Regions from separate parts of the Micromonospora sp. NPDC049049 genome, predicted to be linked through region 4. Evidence: riboswitches for the same ligand, from Rfam matches in the RefSeq annotation. Region 4 holds a riboswitch; each other region holds the start of a gene.
The links. A riboswitch is a leader RNA that binds a small molecule or an ion and turns the genes downstream of it on or off. The one in region 4 is predicted to bind cyclic di-AMP.

Region 1 (4,111 bases), on a different contig from region 4:
GCCGATGCAGTGGCGGATGATCGGTCGACGCGGCCGACTGGCCTCCTGGACCGTCGTGGGCGACCCCGCGCAGACCGCGTGGACCGGCGATCCGGAGGAGCTGACCCGGGCCCGCGACCAGGCGCTGGGCCGGCGTAAGCGACACGACTTCACGCTCACCACCAACTACCGCAACTCGGCGGAGATCTTCGCGGTGGCGGCGGCGGAGATCCGGCGGCTCTACCCGGACCTGCCGCTGCCGACCGCCGTCCGCTCCACCGGGGTCGAGCCGGTGGAGCTGGTGGTGCCCGCGACGGGCTTGGAGACCGCGACCGTGGAGGCCGCCGCCGGCCTGCTGGCCGAGGTGGAGGGCACGGTCGGGGTCATCACGCCGGTCCCCCGCCGGGACGAGGTCGCCGGTTGGCTGGGCGCGCTCGGCGCACCCAGGTTGCAGGTGGTGACCAGCCTGGAGGCCAAGGGCATGGAGTACGACGGGGTGGTGCTGGTCGCCCCGAGCGAGATCCGGGCGGATCCGGGCGCCGGGGTGCGCACCCTGTACGTGGCGCTCTCCCGGGCCACCCAGCGGCTCACCACCATCGACCCGACCAGCTGACGTGTGCGGACTGCCGCCGGCGGAACGCCCTGCCCGTACACTTGCACACATAGCGATGTGAGCATACATTTGACCGGGTCCCGACCAGCGGCGGAAGGTGGTTCTCGTGGGCGCAGGTCATGACCACCACCATGGGTCCGTCGCCAATGCCGCACACCAGCACCGAGGTCGACTCTGGGCGGCCTTCGGATTGCTCGCCACCCTGATGGTGGTCGAAGCGGTGGTCGCACTGCACACCGGCTCGCTCGCCCTGCTCTCCGACGCCGGGCACATGTTCACCGACGTGCTCGGCATCGGGATGGCGCTCGCCGCCATCACGGCGACCCGGCGGGCCACCGGCGACCCGCAGCGCACCTTCGGGCTCTACCGGCTCGAGGTGCTCGCCGCGCTGGCCAACGCCGTCCTGCTCTCCGGCGTCGCGATCTACGTGGTGGTCGAGGCGATCCGCCGCTTCGGTGACCCGCATGAGGTCATCGCCGGCCCGATGCTCGCGGTGGCCGTGCTCGGCCTGCTCGCGAACATCGCCGCGTTCGCGCTGCTGCGCGCCGGAGCCCGGGAGAGCATCAACCTCCAGGGCGCCTACCTGGAGGTGCTCGGTGACCTGCTCGGCTCGGTCGGCGTCATCGGCGCGGCGCTGCTCATCACCGTCACCGACTGGTGGTGGGCCGACCCTCTGGTCGCGGTCGCCATCGGCGTGTTCATCCTGCCGCGCACCTGGCGGCTGGCCCGCGCCGCTATCCGCATCCTGGTGCAGGCCGCCCCGGAGCACCTCCAGGTGACCGCCGTGCACGACCGGCTCGCCGCCGTCCCCGGTGTCGTCGAGGTGCACGACCTGCACGTCTGGACGCTCACCTCGGGCATGGAGGTGGCCTCCGCCCACCTGACCATGGCACCGGGCGCGGAGGTCGGCGCGGTGCTCACCGCGGCACGTACGGCCCTGCACGACGACTTCCGCATCGAACACGCGACATTGCAGATCGAGCCCGGCGCCGCTTCTGGAGCCTGCGGCTCCATCGAATGGTGACCGGTTCGTCGATTTCCGTGGTGACGTACGCACCGTCCGTCACATCGGCTGCAGCGGCCCCACCCGCACCGGTAGGCTCGGTCCCGGCCGTCACCAGGCGGCGCCCTCCCGGCGCCGGTGGCGGTCGCCGCCTAATCGCCCAACTGGGCGAACCGGGGAACCATGTTCCTGGGGTGTATCCGCGTCAGCGGTAGGGATCTTCCGTCCCGAACCCGTCAGCTAACCCGGTCGGCGGCTGACGGAAGGACATGCGCAGTGGCACCAGCACGACCACCCGCCGCCCGACTGGCGGCCCTGATCGTCGCGATGTTCGCCCTCGGCGTCGCGCTTCCGGCCGGCACCGCCTCGGCCGCTCCCCCGACCGGCCTGCGAGCCGCCGCACCCGACTCCGACGAGGAGGGCGGCACCCCGGCGTTGCGAGCCCAGCTCGATGCGGCCAGCAAGGGCTACCTGGACGCGAAGCGCGCCCTGGACACGTCAGTGCAACGGCAGAAGCAGCTCGGCACCCAGTTGAAGACCATCGAGGTCGAGATCGACCAGCGCAACGGCAAGGTCGGCGAGATCGCCGAGGTCGCCTACCGCACCGGCCGGCTGGGTGCGGTGTCGGCGCTGCTCAACAGCAACACCCCGGAAGGCTTCATGGACCGGGCGGCCGCGCTGGACGCGGTGGCGGCCAACGAGGACCGGGTGCTGCGCGACCTGCTGGACACCAAGGACAAGGCCAACCGCACCCGGGTCGCCCTGGACGGCGAGATCAACGAACAGCGCAAGCAGGTCGCGGTGATGGCCAAGCGCAAGGAGCAGGCCGAACGGGCCCTGAGTGTGGCCACCACGCCCAAGCCGCAGACCACCGCCGACGCCGGCTCCAACCGGGGCACCTCCAGCGCCAACGCGAAGGCCGCACCGCGCAACTCCGACGGCTCCTGGCCCTCCGAGTCGTGCAGCGTCAACGACCCCACGCCGGCCAACGGCTGCATCACCCCGCGCACCCTGCACGCGCTCAACCAGGCCAAGGCCGCGGGATTCACCCGGTACGTCTCGTGCCACCGCCCCAGCGGCTCGGGTGAACACCCGAAGGGCCGGGCCTGCGACTTCGCGGCGCAGAAGAACGGCTTCGGCGGCGACGCCACCGGCGGCGACAAGACGTACGGCAACAACCTGGCCGCGTACTTCATCCGCAACGCGGACCGGCTCGCCGTGCTCTACGTGATCTGGTACAGGCAGATCTGGCTGCCCAGCAGCGGGTGGAAGTCGTACAGCGGGGCGGGCGGCGACCCGTCCAGCGACCACACCAACCACGTACACCTGTCGGTCTACTGACCGACGCGTCGTGATGCCTGTGAGCCACTGGATGGCTCACAGGCATCACGTGCGTCAGGGGCCGGGCTACGTCACCGGGCGTACCCCTGATGTCGTCGCTCGTCGGACGACCCGGCGGTGGCCGGCGGGCAGCATCGCGGTATGCCTCGGATCCGACCCACCACCCGCAAGGCGCTGCTCACCCTGCACCTCGTCACCTCGCTGGGCTGGCTCGGCGCCGACCTGGTGCTGCTCACCCTCGGCGTCGCCGTGCAGCGGGGCGCCGATCCGGCGGTGGTCTATCCGGTCACGGCTCTGGTCGGCACGGTGCTGTTCGCGCCGCTGAGCGTCCTGGTGTGGTTGATCGGAGTCGCCAGCTCGCTGCTCACCCCGTGGGGCCTGCTGCGCCACCGGTGGGTGCTGGTCAAGCTCGTGATCACCACGGTGATGGTCGGGCTGGTGCTGTTCCTGCTCACCCCGAATCTGCGTCACGCCGGAGCGGTCGGCGCCGCCCTGCCCGCCCGCGATCGCGCCGACCTGGTCATCGCGCCGGCGGTGTCGACCAGCCTGATGGTCATCGCGACAGTGCTCTCCACCTACAAGCCGTGGGGCCGACGTCCCACCACCCGCCCGACCCGCAAGAGCGCGCCAACCCCGATCTAACGCGCCCGCCCCGCCCTACGCGCCCGCGATCTTGCACTTACTACGCCGACATATGGGTTCCATCCCACCGATATCGACAGCTGAAACTGCAAGATCGGCGCGCCAGGGGCGCGGCACGGGGTCGGCCACGGGTCGGGACGCGGGTTAGGGGTTAGGGGGCGGGGTGTTGTTGGTGCGGTCCAGGGCGGCGCCCAGCCGGGTGGCCAGGGCGAGGTGAGCGGCCTGGGCCTGGCGGAACGCGTAGCGGAACAGGGGCCTCGGCGCGGTCAGGGTGATCTCGACGTCGACGCGGGTCAGGCCGTCCGGCTCGGCGCGTAGACGGGTGTGGTTCCGCACAGTGGTGGCCGGCCACTGGCGGGCCACCATGACGATCTCGTCGGCCTCGCTGATCAGCACGTCCGCGTGGTAGGTGGTCCGGAAGCGCAGCGGACCGGCCGCCAACCGGTCGTTGATCGTGTAGCTCGCCTGGGCGCCGGGCCGGGGCGGTACCCGGCGGACCTGCACGATCAGCGGATGCAGCTCGCCCTGCCGGG
Region 2 (4,111 bases), on a different contig from region 4:
ACGGCGCGCTGCGCAGCACCACCGACGAGGAACCGCGCGGAGCGCAGGGCACGCCCACCGTGACGCAGTCGGTGAACGCCGGCTGGTTGGTGGTGTAGTCCGGGTCGATCCGGACCAGCCCGGTGGCCGGGGTGCCGGTGTCCAGTCGGGGGGCGTGCAGCAGGTCGAAGTAGTGCGTCCAGTCCCAGTAGGGGCCCGGATCCCAGTGCATTCCCCGCACTGTCGAGGGGATGGTGCCGGGCACGTTGTCGTGGCCGATGATGTGCTGGCGGTCCAGTGGGATGCCCAGCCGCAGCGCCAGGTGCCGAACGAGCTTCGCCGAGGTCCGGTACATCGCCTCGGTGTACCAGGTGCCCTGCGCAGCGAAGCCCTCGTGTTCCAACCCGATCGACTTCGCGTTGACGTACCAGTTGCCGGCGTGCCAGCCGACGTCCTTCGTCTTGACGTGCTGGGCGATGTGCCCGTCGACCGAGCGCAGCGAGTAGTGCCAGCTCACGTAGGTTGGGTCCTGGACGAGTTGCAGGGTGGTGGCCCAACTCGCCTCGGTGTCGTGGATGACGATGTACTCGATCTTCTGCCGCGCGGGCCGGTCGGAGAGGTCGTGGTTGCCGTAGTCCCCGTCGCCGAACGCCTCGTAGGGCGCCGGGATCCATTCGCAGGAGATGGTGCGGGGGCATTCCACCCCGTCCGGGCGGGCCAGCCGGCGCAGGCCCAGCCGGTCCAGCCAGGACCGTTCGGGCCGCACCGCGCGGGCCGGCAGGGTGATCCGCTGGCCTTCGTCGGTCACCCGGGCTTCGCCCGCGCCGATGGTGGTGAAGACCTCGTCGGCGAAGGCCGCCGCGGCGTCGGCGCTGTCCGCGCCCGAGTAGCGGGCCACCGCGCCGTACCAGGCCGCCGGGTCGGTGCCCGCGCCGACCGGCGCGCCCAGATCCCTCTGGTACGCGCTCAGCAGCGCCGCCCCACCCCGGATGTTGAGGCCCGCGTCGGTACGCAGTGCCTCGGGGGCGGCACCGGTCAGCGCGGCGGCGGCGTCGACGGTCTGCAACGCGGCGGTGGACGGGGCGGGCGCCTCGACCGGTCGGGGCGCGGGCACCCGGGCCGGCCGGGAGTCGTCACCGCGTGGGTCCTCGGCTCCGGCGTCGTGGTGACCGCGTCCGGGTAGGGCGGCCACGTGCCGCGCGTCGGTCAGGTGCATCGGGCCGTAGCCGCCACTGGTGCTCGGTGTGCCGGCGTTGGTGTCCCAACGGGACTCCAGGTAGGAGACGCCGAGCAGCACGACGGCCGGTACGCCGTACTCGGTGGCCGCGTCGGCGTACTGCTGTTGGCGGTCGGTGGTGGGCGCGGCGGCGGCCGGGCCGACGGAGAGTGGCACCGTGGTCGCGGCGGCGACCACGGTGGCGGCGAGCAGTGCGCGCCAGCCGGTCGACAGGGTTGGATGGTGCATCGAACCCCCTAGATTCTCGCGGAGTGAGGTCAAATCACCATCGCGCCGTCCGGGAGCTCGCGTCAATACCTTTCCATCTATCGACGTGCACGGAAAGAATTCTTCACACACGGTCAGTGACCTCGTCCAATCCGTACGGAGTGTCACGGCCGCACGGGTTGCGGATCGGTAACGGGCGTCTCTACTCTGGTCATTTGTCGGCCCGACAGCAGCTCCGCCCACCCCGGGCGGTAACGGACCGACACCGCCGAGTCGTTTCCGAGCGAACCGGGGACCCAGGTCCCTCGGGGTGAATCCGCAGCCACTGCGGTAGGGCGCCGACTTCCCGCCCGAACCCGTCAGCTAACCCGGTAGGCGGTCAGGAAGAAGGAGTACGGAACCCCGGTGGCACTCCATGCCCCGCGGCCGTCGTCCGAGCGGTCGGCATCAGCCGGCCCGGCGTCGATAGTGCCGCGCCCACGCTGGTCCCGCTTAACCACCGCACTCGCCGCGCTGGCCGGCGTCGCCGTCGTTCTGACCGGTAGTGCCACGGCGGCCCACGCCGACCCCTCCGTCGCCGAGATCGAGCGCCAGATCGACGCCGACTGGAACAAGCTCGAACCGGTCATCGAACGGCACAACGCCACCCGCATCGACCTCGCCGCGAAGCGCAAGCAGGCAGACGCGCTGGCCGCCCGGATCACTCCGCTCGAGCGCCAGGTCGACGCCGCGATGGACAAGGTCAGCGCCCTTGCCGTACGCGCCTACATGGGTGAGAACGTCTCGACCGTCAACGCGATGCTGGGCAGCCGGTCGCCCAGCGAGGTGGTCGGCCAGCTCGAAATGCTGGACCGCTTCGCGCACGACCAGCAGAAGGACGTACGCCAGGTGGCCGACCTGCGCGACCAACTGGCCGCGCAGAAGGCGCCACTGGACGAGATGGTGGCCCAGCTGACCCGCACGGAAGCCCAGCTGGCGGCGAAGAAGAAGCAGATCAACGACGAGATCGATCGCCTGCAGAAGCTGCGCCTGAAGGTGTACGGCAGCGGCGGCGGCGGTCCGCTGCGCCCGGCGCCCTGCCCGGGTAGCTACCCCGGCGGTGCCGCGGGCACCGCGGTCAAGTTCGCCTGCGCGCAGATCGGCAAGCCCTACGTCTGGGGTGCCGAGGGTCCGAACTCGTACGACTGCTCCGGGCTCATGCTGGCCGCCTGGGCGAAGGCCGGCGTGTCGCTGCCGCACAACGCCGCCGCGCAGAGCCGGGTCACCAAGAACGTCAGCAAGGGTGACCTGCGCCCCGGCGACCTGGTCTTCTACTACAGCGACATCCACCACGTCGGCATGTACGTCGGCGGCGGCTGGGTGGTGCACGCCTCGCAGGCTGGTCAACCGGTCAAGATGAAGAAGGTCGACGACGGCCCGATCCACAGCTACGGCCGTCCAGGCTGACCCAGTGTGACCGAAGGGGCCCGTCGCGATCTCCTCGCGGCGGGCCCTCGTCGTTCTGGTCCTAGCGGGTGGGCCAGGTGCGCCAGTGCTGCCAGGCGCGGCTGGGTGTCGGCCCCCGCTGGCCCTGGTAGCGCGAGCCGTAGACCACCGAGCCGTACGGGTGCTCGGCTGGCGAGGAGAGCCGGAAGATGCAGAGCTGCCCGATCTTCATGCCCGGCCAGAGGGTGATCGGCAGGTTCGCCACGTTCGAGAGTTCCAGCGTCACGTGGCCGGAGAAGCCCGGGTCGATGAAACCGGCGGTGGAGTGCGTGAGCAGCCCGAGCCGGCCCAGGGAGCTCTTGCCCTCCAGCCGGCCGGCGAGCTGGTCACCCAGCGAGATGACCTCCAGCGTCGAGGCGAGCACGAACTCCCCCGGGTGCAGCACGAACGGCTCGCCGTCGGGGACCTCGACCGCCGAGGTCAGGTCGTCCTGCTGCATGGCCGGATCGATGTGGGTGTAGAGATGGTTGTTGAAGACCCGGAACAGCCGGTCGAGTCGGACGTCGATGCTGGAGGGTTGGACCAGGGTGGGCTCGAACGGCTCCAAGCCCAGCGTGCCGGCCTTGATCTCGGAGACCAGGTCACGGTCGGAGAGCAGCATCGGACCACCATAGCCGCGTTGCCGGAAGTGGCCGGATTCGGTGCCGGACCAGCGCGTCGAGGTCGCTACTCGTACATTTGTTCGATAGAATGCCCACATGGCTTCCTGGTCCGAATTCGCCGCCGACGAGCCCCGACTCGCCGACGGGATCCGCGTTCTCCTTCAGCAGTACGGGCCGGGCTTCGGCTATCTGGCCACGGTCCGTGCCGACGGCGGGCCCCGCGTCCATCCGGTCTCCCCGGTCATCACCGCCGAGGGGCTGTTCTGCTTCATCATCGACTCGCCCAAGCGCCGCGACCTCGAACGTGACGGCCGTTACGCGCTGCACTCGTTCCCTGCGGAGGAGAGCGACGACGAGGCGTACGTGGCGGGTCACGCCCGCCCGGTGACCGATCCGATCCGGGTGGCGCAGCTGGCGCAGAGCGCCCGGGCCGAGCCGCAGGTCGACTGGCGGCTCTTCGAGTTCACCGTCGACGTGGCCATGCTCACCCGCCGCGAGCAGCACATCGCGGGCATTCCGGGTCTCGGGCCGAGCCGGCCGGCCGTTCGGGTCTGGCTCGACCCAAACGCCCAGTCGGCGGTGGCAGCGCCCATCGCCGTCC
Region 3 (4,111 bases), on a different contig from region 4:
CGTTCCTGGTCGTGCTGCGTGAGCCGGAGTTCCTGGCCCCGATCGCGGCGGCCACCGACGCGCCGGTGGTCTACTGCCCCACCCTGGGGGCGATGGACCAGGCGTTGGTGCCGAGCCTACGGGCGGCGTTCTACGTCAACCACGGTGCGAAGAACAGCCACTGCGTCCGCTTCACCCAGCTCACCCACATTCAGCTGCACCACGGCGACAGCGACAAGGCGCCGAGCGCCAACCCGGTGTCGGGGATCTTCGACCGGATCTTCGTGGCCGGGCAGGCGGCGATCGACAGGTACGCCCGCGCCGGAGTGCAGATCCCGGCGGACAAGTTCGTGGTGGTGGGTCGTCCACAGGTCGAGTCGATCGAGGTGCGCCCGGAGCCGGCACGAGGGTTGGCGCACCCGACGGTGCTCTACACACCGACCTGGACCGGGCACCACGCCGACGCCGACTACTGCTCGCTGCCGGTGGCCGAAAGCCTGCTGCGCCGACTGTTGGAACGCGGCGCGACGGTGATCCTGCGAGCCCACCCGTACACGACGCAGAATCCGGCCTCAGCCCGGCAACTGGGCCGCCTGACCGAACTGCTCGTCGCCGACCGGGCCCGCACCGGCCGCCAGCACGTGGTCGGCGCGGCGGCTCGGGAGCTGAGCCTGACCGAGTGCGTCAACTCCGCCGACGCGCTGGTCTCCGACGTGTCCGGAGTGATCTCGGACTTCCTCTACTCCGGCAAGCCGTACGCGGTCACCGACATGGGCGACGAGGGCGACCGGTTCGTGGAGCGGTTCCCGCTGGCCGGGTCGGGTTACGTGCTGCGCCGGGACATGTCCAACGTGGACGACGTGCTGACCGCACTGCTGGACACCGACCCGCTGGCCGAGGCCCGCTGGGCCACCCGCCGCCGCTACCTGGGTGACTTCCCGGCCGAGGCGTACGCCGAGGCGTTCCTGGCCGCCGCCCGCCGGGAGCTGGCACCGGCCGAGGCGCTCACCGCGACCGCACCGGCATAGCCGCTCAGCGGTAAGGATCCAGCAGCGCCAGCACCGCCGCCGGGTCCTCCACGTGCGCGTTGTGTCCGAGACCGGGCAGCGTCGCGACCGGTACGCCGTACTCCTTGAGCTGTTCGTCGGTGACCATCGGGTCGTTCTCCCCGCGCGCCAGCACCACCGGCACGTCGGTCGCCGCCAGCAGCGCGGCCAGGTCGGGCTCGCCGACGGCGAAGGCGGCCGGGTCCATGGCGAGGCGCCACCGGCCGTCGACCTGGCGCAGCCCGGCTTCCACCACCGGGTGGTCCGGCGGGACCAGACCGCTGAGCCCGGCGACCCGCAGGTAGCGGCGAGCCGCCTCGGTGCGGGTGGCGAACCAGCTCACCGGCCGGGCGGCAAGCTCGGCGGCGCGGGTCAGCTCGGCGGGTGACCAGAGTGCCTTGATGCCCAGCCCGACCACGGCGTCCACCGGCGTTCCGGCGTCGCGGGCGGCCAGCGCCAGGCCGACCACCCCACCCAGCGAGTGCCCGAGCACGACCAGCCGGTCGTCGGGGACGAGGGCCCGCGCGATCTGCTGAGCGAAGCCCGCGAAGGAGTACGACGGCAGCGGCGACGCCCAGCCGTGGCCGGCGAGGTCCGGTGCCAGCCACCGCCCGGGCCAGTGCTGCTCAAGGTACGGGGCCCAGGGCAACCACACGTCCCCGGTCGTTCCCATCCCGTGCAGCAGCAGCAGGACCGGCCCGCGGCCGGTGTGACCACCCGTTTCATCCACCACGGCCGCAGTCTCCCATGGTTCACGGTCGGGTACGAGGGCCGTCGATGGCGGGCCGGGCGGACAAACGCCGCGGGCGCCGGCTCCTTGTGGGAGACGGCGTCCGCGGCGGTCAGGGTGCCCGGGTCAGGCGGAGTAGCCCCGGCTGGTGATCCAGTTGGCCAGGTCGATCGTGGTGATCCAGTAAGACGGGTCGGCCGGGTTCGCCGAGTCGGCGATCCGCACGGTGCGACCGTTGTCCTTGTAGCCCACCACGGCGATGTAGTGCCCACCGCCGTAGGAGTGCCACCCGCCGTCGGTGTCGACGGCGTCCCCGACGACGTTGGCCACCACGCCCCGGCCGTCGGTGACGGCCTTCACCACGTCGGCCTGGAGCCGGTCCATCTGGGCCGGGCTGGGCGCGCCGGGGAACATCCGGGTCCGGTACGGGGAGCCCTTCACCTCGGCGTTGAGCACCCGGGTGGTGTCCTCGGCCGAGTTGGTGCCCATCTCGGTGGTGCCCAGTTCGGCGCCGAGCTCCTCCTGGGTGCGGTCGATGCCGGCGGCGCTGAGCGCGTTCCGGGTGGCCGCCGGGCCGCAGTTGTAGTAGGTGTTCTGCGCCTCGTAGTCGTAGTCGAGCACCTTCGTCGCGGGGGGCTTCGGCGGCGTCGGCTTACGGGTGAGGTCGGGGTTGCTCTTGGCCTTGGCGGCGGGTGACGCGGCGCTGGTGGCCGGGGCGGCCGTGGTCGGCGCGGCGCTGGCCGAGGGGGACGCGTCCCGGGCCTCACTGCGGGAGGCGGCGACGTCGCTGCGCATCTCGGCGACGGTGGTCGCGGTGCGCTGGCCGGCCGGGGCGTCGTCGGCAGTGGTGAGCAGGGCGCCGGTGGTGGTGGCGATAGCGAGGGCTGCGGCGGAGGCGGCGACGATCTGGTACGGGCGCTCGGTGGCGAGGCGACGGAGCTGGCGCTGCAGGGTGTGCTTCACGGGGTCCTCCACGGATCGGGGGGAGAGCGGCACACCGGGGCCGGACCGGTATCCGGGCAGGCGCCAGCGCGCGGACAGTGGTCCGCGGGTGTGAACCGCTCAGGGGAACGCCCGGATCGGCCGGGCGGGAAAGGCGATGACCCGGGGGTCAGCTCACCGTCACGCGACGAATGAGCGGGTGCACCGCCGCGCCGTGGAGGCGAGGGAACAACCGAGGGGTGGAAAGGTGCTGCACGAGGATGGGACTCCTTCCGACACCGCCTACCGGGTTAGCTGACGGATTCGGGCGGGAAGACGCCCTACCGCGGGCCGTGGCTCGCGGATTCACCCCGGACTTACTGGTGGGTCCCCGGTTCGTTGATCACGATTAAGCGGGTCGATGCGGCGTCGCGTCTTGCGATCGGTTACCGCACCGGACGGGACGACACTACTGGCGTCTCAACGCCCTGCCAAGCCAGGTTCACCTGCGTAAACCCCAATTGGCGCCACAATTTCTGCGCGTAATGCCGATGATGTGACTCGATGGGACAACCAGTTACGGCGACGCCTACGGGCGACAACCGGACAGGCCGCAAAGAACGCGGCCATAATCGCGGGAACAATCCCGTCGATCGCGTCGGACGTCCGATTTCTCGATCGGGTGACCGGCCTCACATAACGGATTGGGCTCAACCCACCCGGGCCGGGCGCCACAGTGCCACGACGGCGGGACGCAACGCCCCGGCGACCGTGCGGCGCGCGGGGACCAGGGTCGGGCGGAGCCGGGCCGCCGCCGCGTACGCCTCCTCGGCGAGGGCACGAGCCGACTCGGCGGCCAATTCCGCGTCGCGCCAGGCGACCCGCTCACGGTCGGCGGCCACCTGGTAATCGGTCGACCGCGCATCCCGGATCACCCGGCTGATCAGCACCTCCTGCTCGACCGGGTGTCGCCGGGGATCCCAGCCGCGCCGGTGCCCGAACACGTCGCCGAGCTGCGCCATGGTCAGGTCGCCCCGCCAGTACGCCGCCATCGCCGCCCGGTGCAGATAGCGTTCCCGGGCGGCGTACTCGGCGGGGGTGTGCGGGGTCTGCGGGGTGGGCAGTGCCCCCGCGCCAGCGAAGCGACGCGCGGCGGCGTCCGCCTCGTCGTACCCGATCCAGGCCTGCTCCAGCTGTTCCTGAGCGGTCAGCCAGGCGGCACGCCGCCGCTTGGCGGTGGTGGCCGCGCGGGCCGCGGCAACGGCCACCTCCTCGGCGTAGCGGCGCCTGTCGACGGCCTCGGCGGCGGCCAACTCCTGGGCGGTGGGCCCGGCCGGGACCGGGTCGCCGGTCGGCCGGGCCCGTTCGGGGCGGGCGGCCAGCACGGTGAGCAGGCCCAGGGTCAGCAGGAACAGCGTCGACCAGATGGCGGCGG
Region 4 (4,111 bases):
CGACCTGCAACCCCCGGAGGGGCTGGCTAGCATCTCCCCCGATGGCCCTCCGAATGCCGCTGCACAGTCGGGCACCGGCGCCGCCACGTCGTGGCGGTGCCCCCAGCCGACCGGGCCGAGCACTGACCGTCCGTGATCAAGCGGTCGTCAGGCAGCGATCCGCCCCGCCGTCCGCCGCGTTTCCACCGCAACGGTGAACCGCCCGGCCCGCTGACCCGTATCCCGCACCGGATCGTTGGGAGTCTCACCTTGGCCGCCGACCACACTCACCCCGCTCCGTCCGCCCCGCCTCGGGTGCGACGGATCCTCGTCGTGACTGTGGTACCCCTCTTCGTCGCCACCGTGCTGGCCGCGGTGCTGCTCTGGCCGCGCGGCGGGTCACCGCAGACCGATGGTGGTGCGGACGTGCCGCGCTACCCCGGCACTGTCACCCGGGTGGTGAGCGAGCCGTGCCCGCCGGCGCCGTCGGTCCCCGAGGGCACACCGAGGGTCGGCGATGGGCGGTGCGGCACTGTCGACGTGCGGGTGGACGACGGGCCGACCGCCGGCCAGCAGGTACGGACTCCGGTGCCCGACGGGCCCGGCGCACCCCGGGTCGAGGTCGGCGACGAGGTCGTCCTGGTCGAGCTGGCCGACCCGACCGATCCCACCACCAGCAACTGGAACATCGCCGAGCACCAACGCGGCACCCCGATGGTGTGGCTGGCGGTGATCTTCGCGGCCGCGATCGTCGCGTTCGGTCGGTGGCGAGGTCTGGCCGCGCTCGCCGGGCTGGCCGCCAGCTTCGCCATCCTGCTCACCTTCGTGCTGCCGGGCATCAGCGCCGGCAGGTCACCGCTGCTGGTGGCGGTGGTCGGCGCGGCCCTGATCATGTTCGTGGTGCTCTATCTGACCCACGGGGTCACCGCACAGACCTCGGTCGCGGTGCTCGGCACCCTGGGCAGCCTGGTCCTGACCGGCGTGCTCGCCACCATCGCCACGGCCGCGACCCACCTCACCGGCTTCGGCAGCGAGGACGCCACCACCCTGTCGATGTTCCAGGGCGACGTGGACCTGCACGGACTGCTGCTCGCCGGAATCATCATCGGGTCACTCGGGGTGCTCGACGACGTGACGGTCACCCAGGCGGCCACCGTCACCGAACTGGCGAACGCCAACCCCGGGCTGACCCGGTTGCAGCTCTACCGTGCCGCCACCCGGGTCGGTCGCGCGCACATCGCCTCCACTGTCAACACCATCGTGCTGGCGTACGCGGGTGCCTCACTGCCCCTGCTGCTCCTGCTCACCGCCGACTCGCGGCCGATCGGGCAGATCCTCACCAGTGAGTTCCTCGCGCAGGAGATCGTCCGCAGCGCGGTCGCCACCCTCGGTCTGATCGCCGCCGTACCGCTGACCACCGGGCTGGCCGCGGTGGTCACCGCCGCCGGGCGCGCCGACGCCTCAGCGCTCACCGACGCCTCAGCGCCCACCGACGCTCCCGCGCCCCGGCCCCAGCCGGACCGCAGCGAGGCACTGGCCGCACTCAGCTCACCGCGAACGGCCGGCTCCGACGAACCGGACCGGACGCGGACCGCACCCCCACCCGAGGCCACCGACCGGTGGCCGAAGTCGAACAGGAGCACGGATACGGCATGGTGACACTCCTCAGCGTGACCAGATCGGGCATCCACCCTGAGAACCCCGTCACTGGTCACTCAACGCTATGGCGAAATGACGCTTTTGGTCGGCATCCAGGCGTAGCTCAGCCGGTCGACTCTCGGGTAACCTCGCTGCCGGTTACCGATGAAGGCGCGAAGCGGCGCCTGCGGTGCCACCGCCCAATCGCCAACCGGCGAGCCGGGGACCCAGGTACCTGGGGTGAATCCGCATCAGCGGTAGGGGCCACTTCCGCCCCGAACCCGTCAGCTAACCCGGTCGGCGGTCGACGGAAGGGAACATTGTGACGGCACCCCTACGCCGCTGGTTGACACCCGTGGTGGCCGTGATCGCCGCACTGACCGTGTTCGCCGGGCCGTTCCCGGCGCACGCCGCCCCGACGAACCCCACACCGTCCGGGCACGAGGAGGACGGCGAGCCCAAGCTGCTCAACGACGTCATCGAGCAGGCCAACCGTGACTACTCCGCCGCGAAGTCCAAGCTGGACAAGTCCAAGAAGCGGCAGAGCGAGTTGGCGGCGGAGGTCAACCGGGCCAAGGCCGAACTGGACGCGTTGGCCCCGCAGGTCGGGCAGATCGCCGCCCAGGCGTACCGGACCGGCCGGATCGGCGCGGTCGCGATGCTGCTGGAGAGCGACGCGCCCGACTCGTTCGTCCAGCGCGCCGGGCTGCTCGACGAGATCAACATGGTCAACGAGAAGAAGCTCTCCGAGGTCAACGAGGTGAAGTCCCGCGCCGAGCAGGCCAAGCTGGCCCTCGACACCGAGGTGCGCGAGCAGCAGAAGCAGACCGCCCTGATGGCGAAGCGCAAGAGCGAGGCCGACAAGGCGCTCTCCCTCGTCGGCGGCAAGGGTTTCACCGGCGGCCTGGTGGATGCCACCTCCAAGGTCGCGAAGATCGGCCCGGGTCGCACTGCCGACGGGGACTGGAAGGCCCAGTCGTGCAGCGAGAACGACCCCACCACCTCCGGCTGCATCACGCCGCGCACGCTGCACGCGTACAAGGAGGTCAAGGCGGCCGGCTTCAACCGGTTCGTCGGCTGCTACCGCCCCGGCGGGCCGTGGGAGCACCCGAAGGGCCGCGCCTGCGACTGGTCGCTTCAGAAGAGCGGGTTCTCCCCGTGGCACAACAACGACACCAGGACGTACGGCAACAACGTCGCCGCGTTCCTCATCCGTAACGCCGACCGGCTCGGCATCTACTACGTGATCTGGAACCGGCAGATCTGGTTCCCGGCCACCGGCTGGAGTTCGTACAGCGGGCCGTCGAACCACACCGACCACGTTCACATGTCGCTGCTCTGACCCGCCCGATCTCCGTCGAGGGCCGTTCCGCGTGACGCGGAGCGGCCCTCGTCGCGTCAGACGGTGGCAGGCGCGGCCGGGTCGGTCGATTCGGCCGGGGTCGTGAAGCCGGCCGGCACGGCGGCCACCTGGCGTACCGCTCCGGCTGCCAGTCGGTAGGACACGCCCACCACCGCGCACCGCCCCCGCGCCACCTCGTCGGCCAGCACGGGCGACTGCCCGAGCAGCGTCTCGACGGTCTGTGCGATGTGGATGTCGACGATGCCGTCGATGTCGTCCACCCCCTCGGCCGCGGCCCGGCGCAGGCTGGGCAGCACGGCGTCGACCACGGCGCGCAGATGGCCACTCGGCGCGGTACCGGTCGCGGCGGACTCCCGGGCGGCCTGCACCGCACCGCAGGAGTCGTGACCGAGCACCACCACCAGCGGGGTGCCGAGCACTGTCACCGCGTACTCGACGCTGCCGAGCACCTCGGGGCCGGCGGTGTGCCCGGCGGTGCGAACCACGAACAGGTCGCCCAGGCCCCGGTCGAAGATGATCTCGGCAGCCAGTCGCGAGTCGGAGCAGCCGACGATCACCGCGAACGGGTGTTGCCCGTCGGCTACCGCGGCCCGGTGCCCGGCATCCTGGTTGGGGTGGCGTGGGGCGCCATCGACGAAACGCCGGTTGCCGGCGACCAGTTCGGCGTACGCCCGGGTCGGCTCACTGAGCGCGGTGGCCCCGTCGGTGGTCCGCTGCGGACCCGGCTGACCGCCGGAGCTCCCGGTATGACTCATCCCGCACCTCGTCTCGACGCATCTGACCTGGTCAAACCGGCTTTCCGCCGGGCGGGCGGCGGGCGCTGGCTCGTGCTCCACCGTCACACGCACCGTAAGATGCGTCAAGGTATGCGTGATTTAGATTTCATACGTTGACTCCGGCCACACCCTGGGCAACCTTCCCGTGGCGGGGCGGACCAGACTCTCGCGAGGGCAGAGGACATCCGAAAGGGCGGTCACACGATGGCGAGCACGGTGACAGGCGACACCGGCAGTGGGCGGAACTGGACGTTCCTCACCAATCACGGGCACGTCCTACTGGCGATCGCCCGCGACCCGACCGCCCGGCTGCGTGATGTCGCAGCCGAGGTCGGGGTGACCGAACGGGCCGCGC

Region 1: linked by a shared signal. The riboswitch ahead of AB0B68_RS13045 (hypothetical protein) and the one ahead of AB0B68_RS30250 (hypothetical protein) in region 4 are both predicted to bind cyclic di-AMP.
Region 2: linked by a shared signal. The riboswitch ahead of AB0B68_RS13950 (NlpC/P60 family protein) and the one ahead of AB0B68_RS30250 (hypothetical protein) in region 4 are both predicted to bind cyclic di-AMP.
Region 3: linked by a shared signal. The riboswitch ahead of AB0B68_RS19565 (C39 family peptidase) and the one ahead of AB0B68_RS30250 (hypothetical protein) in region 4 are both predicted to bind cyclic di-AMP.

What each region holds. Positions count from the first base shown of each region.
Region 1 is NZ_JBEZEX010000010.1:81,623-85,733, forward strand. It holds gene AB0B68_RS13035 (AAA family ATPase) at 1-592, shown strand, start outside; gene AB0B68_RS13040 (cation diffusion facilitator family transporter) at 699-1,616, shown strand; cyclic di-AMP (ydaO/yuaA leader) riboswitch at 1,735-1,866, shown strand; gene AB0B68_RS13045 (hypothetical protein) at 1,923-2,936, shown strand; gene AB0B68_RS13050 (hypothetical protein) at 3,078-3,578, shown strand; gene AB0B68_RS13055 (SRPBCC family protein) at 3,723-4,111, opposite strand, start outside.
Region 2 is NZ_JBEZEX010000011.1:67,972-72,082, reverse strand. It holds gene AB0B68_RS13955 (peptidoglycan recognition family protein) at 1-1,444, opposite strand, end outside; cyclic di-AMP (ydaO/yuaA leader) riboswitch at 1,680-1,815, shown strand; gene AB0B68_RS13950 (NlpC/P60 family protein) at 1,829-2,869, shown strand; gene dcd (dCTP deaminase) at 2,931-3,509, opposite strand; gene AB0B68_RS13940 (pyridoxamine 5'-phosphate oxidase family protein) at 3,607-4,111, shown strand, end outside.
Region 3 is NZ_JBEZEX010000018.1:67,561-71,671, reverse strand. It holds gene AB0B68_RS19575 (CDP-glycerol glycerophosphotransferase family protein) at 1-1,007, shown strand, start outside; gene AB0B68_RS19570 (alpha/beta fold hydrolase) at 1,012-1,758, opposite strand; gene AB0B68_RS19565 (C39 family peptidase) at 1,882-2,730, opposite strand; cyclic di-AMP (ydaO/yuaA leader) riboswitch at 2,962-3,102, opposite strand; gene AB0B68_RS19560 (hypothetical protein) at 3,387-4,111, opposite strand, start outside.
Region 4 is NZ_JBEZEX010000047.1:13,258-17,368, forward strand. It holds gene AB0B68_RS30245 (YibE/F family protein) at 250-1,638, shown strand; cyclic di-AMP (ydaO/yuaA leader) riboswitch at 1,805-1,935, shown strand; gene AB0B68_RS30250 (hypothetical protein) at 1,940-2,959, shown strand; gene AB0B68_RS30255 (carbonic anhydrase) at 3,016-3,735, opposite strand; gene AB0B68_RS30260 (MarR family winged helix-turn-helix transcriptional regulator) at 3,961-4,111, shown strand, end outside.